Regions from separate parts of the Proteus mirabilis HI4320 genome, predicted to be linked through region 1. Evidence: predicted binding sites of a transcription regulator. Region 1 holds the regulator's gene; the other holds the start of a gene.
The links. The regulator sigma-54, encoded in region 1, starts transcription at its own class of promoters, with help from an activator protein. The targets are predictions, from matches to a motif close to GTTGGCACANNTTTCGCTNT.

Region 1 (5,265 bases):
AACTTGAAAGAGATGTGGGCGAATATTGCCACAATAGGTGATGATATTGAAACCCGCAGTAATATTCAGTGTGGATCGCTACTATTACCAGAAATGAGTATCGCAGGTCAGTAGCACCTTACCTTTAATCTCAGCCCATAAGTGGGCTGAGATATCGCGCTTACTTGTATTTTATTACGTTAATAAGATAAAAAATAACACGCGAACCTTCAGCATTGCTTAACGGTGTAATTCACCAGCAGCTTCAGGTTGGTAGAGAATTTCTAATACTTTGACCTTAGTTTCAAGGCCATTAGGAAGCTGCCAACTGATCTCATCATTGATAGCTAAACCTAATAGTGCAGCCCCCATTGGCGCCATGACTGATAATTCAGTCGCACTATCTTTTAATGAAGCAGGGTAAACTAAAGTACGAATACGCTCTTCATTATTTTTTAAGTCCATAAAACGGACTTTGCTGTTCATGGTGACGATGTTAGCAGGGATATCAGCTGGTGTAACAATGTCAGCACGATCTAACTCTTCATTTAAAGCTTCTGCAATTGGGCTGTCTGCAAAGGCAGGTTGCTCTAGTAATGAATCTAAACGTTCTGCATCAAGTTCATTGATGATAATTGTTGGCTTTGTCATACCACACTCCAATTTGTTCCAATGCAAAACAACACCCCCACGGATTAGGTGGGGGTGTTGTTAAACTCTATGTAAGATAATAGGCGGTTCTGTAGCAAAAAGAAAGAGGCAGTGATCACAGTCTCTTTCTGGGATTTTTGTTAAGAAATGCTAATCTATTGTTTTTAATTAGAATTAATCTTCATCAAACCCTGATTCAAATAATGCAATAATCGCATCAATCGCTTCTTTTTCATCACAGCCACTGGCTTCTATATCGATGTGACTGCCTTGTTCGGAATCTAACATCAACATCGCAATCACACTATCTGCTTGCGCCTCAACGCCTTCATGGTTACGTAACGTCACCGTTGATTGAAATGTATTGACCAAATCAAACAATTTCATGGCAGGCCTTGCATGCATGCCTAAACGGTTTTTTATCGCTACGCGTCGATATTGGGTCATTTGCGCTTTTCAAGTGTTCTATGGCGTGATTGTACGTTTTTCCCTCTAGAGCGGAAATAGTCAGCCAGTTGTTCAGCCACGTAAACAGAACGATGTTTGCCGCCAGTACAACCAATAGCAACAGTTAGGTAACTACGATTATTCGTCTCTAACATCGGTAGCCAAAGTTCTAGATAACTTCTTGTTTGATAAATAAAGTTATGCACTTCGGTATGGCGATCGAGGAAGGCTGCGACTGGACGATCTAACCCCGTCATTGGGCGTAATTTGGGATCCCAGTGGGGATTAGGTAAAAATCGTACATCAAAGACATAATCAGCATCGATAGGAATACCATGTTTAAAACCGAAAGACTCAAATACCATGGTCAATTCGCGTTCACGTTTACCGAGTAAGCGTGTACGTAGCATTTCGGCTAATTCATGCACGGACATCTCTGAGGTATCAATAATCAGGTCAGCCCGTGATCGTAAAGGTTCGAGCAGATCACTCTCTGTATCAATCGCCATTTCTAGCGAGAGGTTTTTCGTTGAAAGAGGGTGTAGGCGTCGAGTATCACTATAACGGCGGATCAGCGTATTTCTATCAGCATCTAAAAATAACAGTTGTGGAGAATATTCCGCGGGTAAACTTTCCAGCGCCTTTTCGAAAATCTCCGGTGATTCTGGCATATTACGTACGTCAATACTGACTGCGGCAGCGGCAGCATCACGCTCAGCCAGTGTTTTCGCAAGCTCCGGTAACAGATCGACAGGTAAGTTATCAACACAATAAAATCCCATGTCCTCAAGCGCACGCAAAGCGACTGACTTACCTGAACCAGAGCGTCCGCTGACTATCATCAGCACCATGAGGTAGCTCCCCTTAATTTCCCAGTGATGAATATCATTCCACTGTATGCTATTCGCGTCCTGATAAACCCAAACCCATTAGGTTTATTCTGTGATAATCTGATAAAGCTCTTCATCACTTTGTGCGGAGCGTAGTCGGCGACATAAATTTTTGTCAGCCAACTGTTTTGCAATCAAAGACAGTGTGTGTAAATGTTCCTTACATTGTGTTGCAGGAACGAGTAATGCAAACAACAAATCGACAGGTTGATTATCAATAGCGTCGAAGGCAATAGGCTCGCTTAGGTGAAGAAACACACCAACAACTTTTTCAGTTTCATCACTTTCAATACGCCCATGAGGGATAGCCAATCCACCCCCTATCCCTGTTGTACCGACTTTTTCACGCGTTAATAAAGCCTCAAAAATCAGTGTTTCTGGTAAATTCAGTGCTTGAGCTGCATTCTCACTGATAATTTCTAACGCGCGTTTTTTACTTGTGCAATGCACATTGTTATGTGTACATGCCAGAGTAAGTACGTCGCTAATATTCATCTTTGTATCGTTGTTCATTGTCTTATTCACTTAGACCAGCAAACCAGATGCCACAGAGTGACATCTGGTTTTTGTTAGCGGATTATTTAGGCGCTGTTTTTAATTGAACAAACGCGACATCAATAACACCCTAACATCGCCGATTGTATTCCCATTTTACAATGGGAAATGAATTAATGTTGTCTCAGTTTATCTTTGTGTTTGGTTAATTGACGAGCCAGTTTATCCATTAATCCATCAATTGCTGCGTACATATCTTCTGCTTCCGCAGAGGCATGTAATTCACCGCCATTTACTTGAATCGTCGCTTCCGCAATTTTAGTCACTTTTTCGACTTTGAGGATAACTTGGACGTTATTAATTTTGTCAAAGAACTGAGGTAATTTAGCGCTTTTTGCTTTGACGGTATCACGCAGAGCATCAGTTAATTCAATATTATGACCAGTGATTTGAAGTTCCATAGTGTCTTCCTTCTCAATTATGCTCAAACCAACTCTTTACGTTGATTTGAAGGCGGGATGGATAATGACTCTCTATATTTCGCAACAGTTCGTCGAGCAACCTGTATACCAAGCTCGGCGAGCATATTTGCCAGTTTACTATCACTTAGTGGTTTCGCTGGGTTTTCTGCTGCGATTAGTTTCTTCACTAAAGCCCGAATTGCTGTTGAAGAGGCTTCACCTCCGTTATCAGTATTTACGTGGCTTGAGAAAAAATACTTCAATTCGAAAATTCCCCGAGGACAATGCAAATATTTTTGCGTTGTAACGCGAGAAATGGTGGACTCGTGCATCTCAACCTGTTCTGCAATATCGGCCAAAACAAGGGGTTTCATATGCTCTTCACCGAATTCGAAAAACGCCTGCTGTGTGTCAACAATGCAATGAGCGACTTTTAATAATGTCTCATTACGGCTTTCTAAGCTTTTTATCAGCCATTTAGCCTCTTGTAAATTGTCACGAATAAATTTCCCATCGCTTTCGTTTTGAGCTGATTGCCCAAGCGCTGCATAAGTCTCATTTATGCGTAGGCGGGGAATGCTATCCGTATTTAACTCAACTTGCCAGTGTTCTCCTGATTTTTTTACCAGTACATCAGGAATAACATACTGTGATTCCTCTGTATCAATACTTAAACCCGGTTTTGGATCAAGAGATTGAATGGTCTCAATCACTACTTTTAATGTCTCTTCACGTAGCTTAGTGTGACGCATTAATTGGCGAAAATCACGATTACCTAATAACGCTAAATAGTGCTCAATAACAAGTTGAGTCTCTTTCAAATAAGGTGTATTAGTTGGAAATGTCGACAATTGAATTAACAGACACTCTTTTAAGTCTCTGGCAGCGACACCTACGGGATCAAAGCGTTGAATACGCTTTAATACCGCTTCAATCTCATCAAGCTCTAACTCATCATCACCCATTCCGGCAAGAATGTCATCTGTTGAAACTGTTAAATATCCTGTTTCATCGACAGCATCAATAATGCTTGTCGCGATAGCACGATCAGTATCAGTAAAAGGTGTTAGGTCAGCTTGCCAAGTTAGGTAATCTTGCAGTGAAGCCGTGGTTTCACCTTGATAGAGTGGTAATTCATCAGCCGCATAATCATTACTGGTGCCTGAAGGGGTGCCTGCGGTGTAAATTTCTTCCCATTGGGTATCGAGAGGAAGATCGTCAGGCATCTCCTTTTGCTCTAGTGCATCTAGGGTATCTAACACCTCATTATCACGCTCATTGTCTGGTGTACTATCATCACTCTCTTGTGTTGATGAGCTATCAGAATGCGTTACATCCGCTTGATCGTCTTCTTGTTCAAGCAATGGGTTAGATTCAAGGGCTTGTTGAATTTCTTGTTGTAATTCAAGCGTAGAAAGTTGCAACAAACGAATAGCCTGTTGGAGCTGTGGCGTCATGGCCAATTGCTGACTAAGACGAAGTTGCAGACTTTGTTTCATAGTGATGCGATGGATCCTCTTATGTTGTCATCCGTGACGAAATAAAAGTGTCACTCAGATCACAGGCGGAAGCCTTCACCTAAGTAAACACGTTTAACTTGCTCATTTGCCAAAATTTCTTCTGGTGAACCATGGGCAATAAGGTGTCCTTGACTGACGATATAAGCACGTTCACACACATCTAAGGTTTCGCGTACATTATGGTCGGTAATTAATACGCCCAAGCCATAATCGCGTAGATGTTGGATAATTTTCTTAATATCTAAAACGGAAATAGGGTCAACACCGGCAAAAGGCTCATCCAATAAAATAAATTTAGGATTTGCCGCTAGCGCCCGTGCTATCTCTACACGACGGCGTTCACCCCCTGATAAAGATTGCCCTAAACTATTACGTAAGTGACTGACATTAAACTCTTCAAGTAGCTCTTCTGCACGATCTTTTCGTTGTTCGGCCGTTAAATCATGGCGTATTTCTAAAATTCCCATGATATTGTCATAAACGCTTAAGCGTCTAAAAATAGAGGCTTCTTGTGGCAAATAACCAATACCCTTACGCGCACGCTCATGTAACGGGAGTAAGGTAATATCTTCATCGTCGATAGTAATGCTACCCGCATCACGGGCGACAATACCTACCACCATATAAAAGGTGGTGGTTTTCCCCGCACCGTTAGGGCCAAGTAAGCCAACAATCTCACCGGAGTTAACATTGAGGCTCACATCACCGACAACGGTGCGCCCTTTGTATGCTTTTGCTAAATTTTCAGCTTTTAACAGCGCCATAAAGTGTTACTTACCTTTGTTGTTAACACCGGGACCTTTCTCTTGTAACTGAGAAGGG
Region 2 (5,265 bases), 820 kb from region 1:
AGAGGGAACCGCCATTTGCTTGTTCAAAACGGCCTTGGCGTACTTGAGATGCACCAGTAAATGCCCCTTTTTCATGACCAAAAAGTTCTGATTCAATTAAGTCTTTGGGAATAGCCGCCATATTGAGTGCAATAAAAGGGGCTTGTGCTCTCGGACTATGGCGATGAAGAGCATGTGCAACTAATTCTTTACCAGTACCCGACTCGCCATTGATAAGCACACTAATTGATGAGCGAGAAAGGCGGCCAATAATGCGATAAACCTCTTGCATCGCAGGGGCTTCGCCAATCATGTCAGAGACAGATTGAAGGTTAGTTTCTGTTGTATTAGGTTGTTTTTGCTCTCGATAGTGCGTAATAGCACGATGAATGAGTGCAAGTGTATCATCAATATCAAAAGGCTTGGGGAGATAATCAAATGCCCCTTGCTGATAAGCATTTACCGCGGCATCAAGATCAGAATGCGCTGTCATGATAATAACCGGCAACGTAGGGTGTTGCTCTTTAACGCTTTTTAATAGAGATAAACCATCAATATCAGGCATACGAATATCTGATAATAATACATCGGGAAGTTCACTATTGAGTGCACTGAGGACGTCATTAGCGTGTTCGAAGGTTTTACATGTAAGGCCTTCTCGTGTAATGGCTCGCTCAAGTACCCAGCGAATAGAGCTATCATCATCGACAACCCATATATTTCCTTTTTGCATTGGTTATCTCCTATTTTATTGGCAAGTAAATAGAAAACTCGGTATTTCCCGGCCAACTGGTAAACTCAATTTTACCGGCGTGTTGGTCGACTAAGCTACGTGCAATGGATAAACCAAGGCCATTTCCGCCTTCTCTGCCACTGACCATCGGGTAAAAAAGCGTGTCTTGTAGATGAGGAGGAATACCCGCGCCAGTATCAATCACATCAATGCGAGCCACTAGTCGATGACGTTCACCCTGCAGTGTGACTTGGAACGCTGTTCGGGTTCGCAAAATAATAGTTCCCCCAGTTTTCTCCACTGCCTGTAATGCATTACGGGTGATATTTAACAATACCTGCTCAATCTGATCCGGATAGTGTGAAAGCTCAGGTAGACTAGGATCATAATCTTTGAGTAAGGTGACATTTTCAGGGCATTCTAATGTGATAAGTTGTGCAACACGCTCTACAACATGATGAATACTCTGAAAGGTTTTGGTGCCGGGATGTTGTGGACCGAGTAACCTATCCACAAGCGCTCTTAGGCGATCGGCTTGTTCAATAATGACTTGGGTATACTCAGTCAGCGCAGGATCAGGTAATGATTTTGCTAATAATTGAGCCGCCCCTCGTAATCCACCGAGTGGATTTTTAATTTCATGTGCCAGTCCCCTAACCAATTCCCTAGCCGCCATTTGTTGTGCTTGTTGTATCTGCTCTTGGCTTAACCGGCGTTGACTATCCATAGGCGCCAGCTCCAACAAAATGTGTTGCTCGGAAATAGGCTGGGCACTGAGCGACATAGTGTGTGATTGGTTATTAATAACCAAAATCACTTCGTTATCAGTGAAGCTTTGCCCATTTGCTAATGTTTCACGCATTAACTGTTCATCAAAAGAGGAATAACTAAACAGTGCGCTAAAAGGGGTTTCAAATAATTTGCGACGACTTTGAGCCAGTAATTGCAATGCAGCATGGTTTGCATAGCAAATAATAAACTCTTGGTTGATAACCAATACTGAGTGGATTAATGAATCCAAAATAAGTGTGTTATCAGGTAAATCCGCCGTTTCCATATTGAATACTCCCATTGCACCATTTTAGTGCATCTTACCTTTTTTTTCATAAATGAACAGATGCGTAATTTATTAACAGATGCCTCATTAGAGAGAAAAGAGCCCATCCGAAGATGGGCAAAATAGCTTCACGGCAACAAAAAAATCATAAGCAAAGTAAGTACTTTAACTATTGTGCGTTACGCACTGTAATACATTTCAAATTCAAGTGGATGTGGTGCCATACGAACACGCTGCACATCAGTACGTAATAGCTCAAGATAAGCGTCTAAAGCATCATCAGTGAATACACCGCCACGGGTTAAGAATTCACGGTCATTATCAAGGGCATTGAGCGCCTCTTCTAATGAACCTGCCACTGTTGGGATCTCTTTAGCTTCTTCTGGGGGTAAGTCATAGAGGTTTTTATCCATGGCATCACCTGGGTGAATTTTATTGATAATACCATCAAGACCTGCCATTAATTGAGCTGCAAATGCAAGGTAAGGGTTAGCTAAAGGATCTGGGAAACGCACTTCGATACGGCGTGCTTTCATGCTAGCGACTACCGGAATACGAATGGATGCTGAGCGGTTACGGGCAGAATAAGCCAGCATAACAGGGGCTTCAAATCCCGGCACTAAGCGTTTATATGAGTTAGTGGTTGGGTTAGTAAATGCGTTTAATGCACGAGCATGTTTGATAATACCACCAATGTAATACAGCGCCATTTCAGATAATCCGCCATATTTATCACCAGCAAATAAATTGACACCATTTTTAGACAGTGACATGTGGCAGTGCATACCTGAGCCATTATCACCCACTAAAGGTTTTGGCATAAAGGTCGCGGTTTTACCAAATACGTTAGCGACGTTTTGTACTACGTATTTATAAATTTGAGTTTCATCTGCTTTTTTGGTCATGGTATTAAAGCGGGTTGCCACTTCATTTTGACCTGCAGTTGCGACTTCGTGGTGGTGTGCTTCAACCACTAAGCCCATCTCTTCCATGATATTACACATGGTCGAGCGAATATCTTGTGAGGAATCAACCGGAGGGAGAGGGAAGTAACCTCCTTTTACCATTGGGCGATGACCTTTGTTACCTTCTTCATATTGTGTATTGGTATTCCATGCTGCTTCAATATCATTGATGGCATAAGAAGCACCAGAGATATCATTTTTAAAACGAATATCATCAAAAAGGAAGAATTCAGGTTCAGGGCCAAATAGGACGGTGTCAGCGATACCACTTGATTTTAAGTAGTCTTCTGCACGTTTTGAGATAGAGCGCGGGTCACGATCGTAACCTTGCATAGTGCCTGGCTCTAAAACATCACAACGAATAATTAATGTTGGATCTTGGAAAAATGGGTCAAGCATCGCTGTTGTAGCATCAGGCATTAGCACCATATCTGATTCATTAATGCCTTTCCAACCACCAATAGAGGAGCCGTCGAACATTTTTCCTTCTTCAAAGAAATCATCGTTAACTTGATGCGCCGGAATAGTAATATGTTGTTCTTTACCGCGGGTATCAGTGAAACGTAAGTCAATATATCTAACTTTATGTTCTTCAATCATGGATAACACATGTTCAAGGGACATAGTAACTCTCCTGGCGAATGGTTTTATTAAGTGCAGTGGCCTTACACATTTTTCGGTGAATTTTTTGCTCACCTAAATTCTATTGCGAAAAGCATGCCAACTTATCTAAAAAGGGATATATACTGTATTGATGAAGTTTAGTGTAGAATATCCCCCGTGATTTTTTAATTATTGCACAAATTTGGTGCAAATTAAGTCTGAATAGTTGCACAATTTTGGTGCAATCGGTTCAAGACGACTTATTTCTGAGGCGTGAAAAGGATCACAATTCAATTAATTGCATATTGTTAAGCAATCATTATTGTGATCTTGTTTAGTCTCTCGTCTAAAGCGTGTACAATAACACGCTTATTTCTACAATGCCTGAGGCAAATTTTGTGATCGAAAACTTGCGTAATATCGCCATCATCGCCCACGTTGACCATGGTAAAACTACTATTGTCGATAAATTACTACAGCAATCTGGCACGTTCGGTGAACGTGAAACCGTTGCTGAGCGCGTGATGGACTCTAATGATCTCGAAAGAGAGCGCGGAATTACTATTCTTGCGAAAAATACAGCGATTAAATGGAATGACTATCGTATTAATATCGTAGATACCCCAGGACACGCCGACTTCGGTGGTGAGGTAGAACGCGTTATGTCTATGGTAGACAGCGTTCTATTGCTGGTTGACGCGATGGATGGCCCAATGCCACAAACTCGCTTTGTGACACAAAAAGCGTTTGCTAACAACTTAAAACCTATTGTTGTTATCAACAAAGTTGACCGTCCAGGTGCACGCCCTGATTGGGTTGTTGATCAGGTCTTTGATCTGTTTGTTAACTTAGGTGCGACTGACGAACAACTGGATTTCCCAATTATCTATGCATCAGCATTAAATGGTATTGCGGGAACAGATTATAATGACATGGCTGATGATATGACTCCATTATATGAAGCTATCGTCAAATATGTAGAGCCGCCAAAAGTCGATCTGGAGGGGACCTTCCAGATGCAGATTTCTCAGTTAGATTATAATAACTATCTGGGTGTTATCGGTATTGGCCGTATTAAGCGCGGTAAAGTAAAACCTAATCAACAAGTGACTATCATCGATAGCGAAGGTAATACCCGCAACGGTAAAGTAGGTAAAGTATTAGGTCATTTAGGCTTAGAGCGTATCGATGTTGACGTTGCAGAAGCTGGCGACATCATTGCGATTACAGGTTTAGGTGAATTAAATATTTCTGATACGATTTGCGAAGTAGGTGCTGTGGAAGCATTACCTGCATTAGCCGTTGATGAGCCTACTGTTAGCATGTATTTCTGTGTTAATACATCACCATTCTGTGGTCGTGAAGGTAAGTTTGTTACTTCTCGTCAGATTTTAGATCGTCTGAAAAAAGAGTTAGTTCATAACGTAGCACTGCGTGTTGAAGAGACTGAAGATCCAGATGCATTCCGTGTATCAGGTCGTGGTGAATTACACCTATCAGTACTGATTGAAAATATGCGCCGTGAAGGTTACGAATTAGCCGTATCTCGTCCGAAAGTTATCTTCCGCGAGATTGATGGTCGTAAACAAGAGCCTTTCGAACAAGTCACTATCGATATTGAAGAGCAGCACCAAGGTGATGTGATGCAAGCGATGGGTGAGCGTAAAGGTGAAATGCGCGACATGCAACCAGATGGTAAAGGACGTGTACGTTTAGACTACATTATCCCTAGCCGTGGTTTAATTGGCTTCCGTACTGAGTTTATGACGATGACATCAGGTACTGGTTTACTGTACGCAACATTCAGTCATTATGACGATGTGCGCCCAGGTGAAATCGGTCGTCGTAATAATGGTGTGATGATCTCTAATGGTCAGGGTAAAGCCGTTGCTTACGCGCTATATAGCTTACAAGATCGTGGTAAGTTA

Region 2: the regulator sigma-54 is predicted to act here: its motif matches at 3,440-3,459, upstream of glnA (glutamate--ammonia ligase).

What each region holds. Positions count from the first base shown of each region.
Region 1 covers NC_010554.1:3,982,340-3,987,604, forward strand. Annotated here, with positions in the region: gene pmbA (metalloprotease PmbA) at 1-114, shown strand, start outside; gene rnk (nucleoside diphosphate kinase regulator) at 220-630, opposite strand; gene npr (PTS phosphocarrier protein NPr) at 805-1,077, opposite strand; gene rapZ (RNase adapter RapZ) at 1,074-1,928, opposite strand; gene ptsN (PTS IIA-like nitrogen regulatory protein PtsN) at 2,013-2,480, opposite strand; gene hpf (ribosome hibernation promoting factor) at 2,636-2,923, opposite strand; gene rpoN (RNA polymerase factor sigma-54) at 2,947-4,422, opposite strand; gene lptB (LPS export ABC transporter ATP-binding protein) at 4,482-5,207, opposite strand; gene lptA (lipopolysaccharide ABC transporter substrate-binding protein LptA) at 5,214-5,265, opposite strand, start outside.
Region 2 covers NC_010554.1:3,158,454-3,163,718, reverse strand. Annotated here, with positions in the region: gene glnG (nitrogen regulation protein NR(I)) at 1-712, opposite strand, end outside; gene glnL (nitrogen regulation protein NR(II)) at 723-1,769, opposite strand; gene glnA (glutamate--ammonia ligase) at 1,949-3,358, opposite strand; gene typA (ribosome-dependent GTPase TypA) at 3,718-5,265, shown strand, end outside.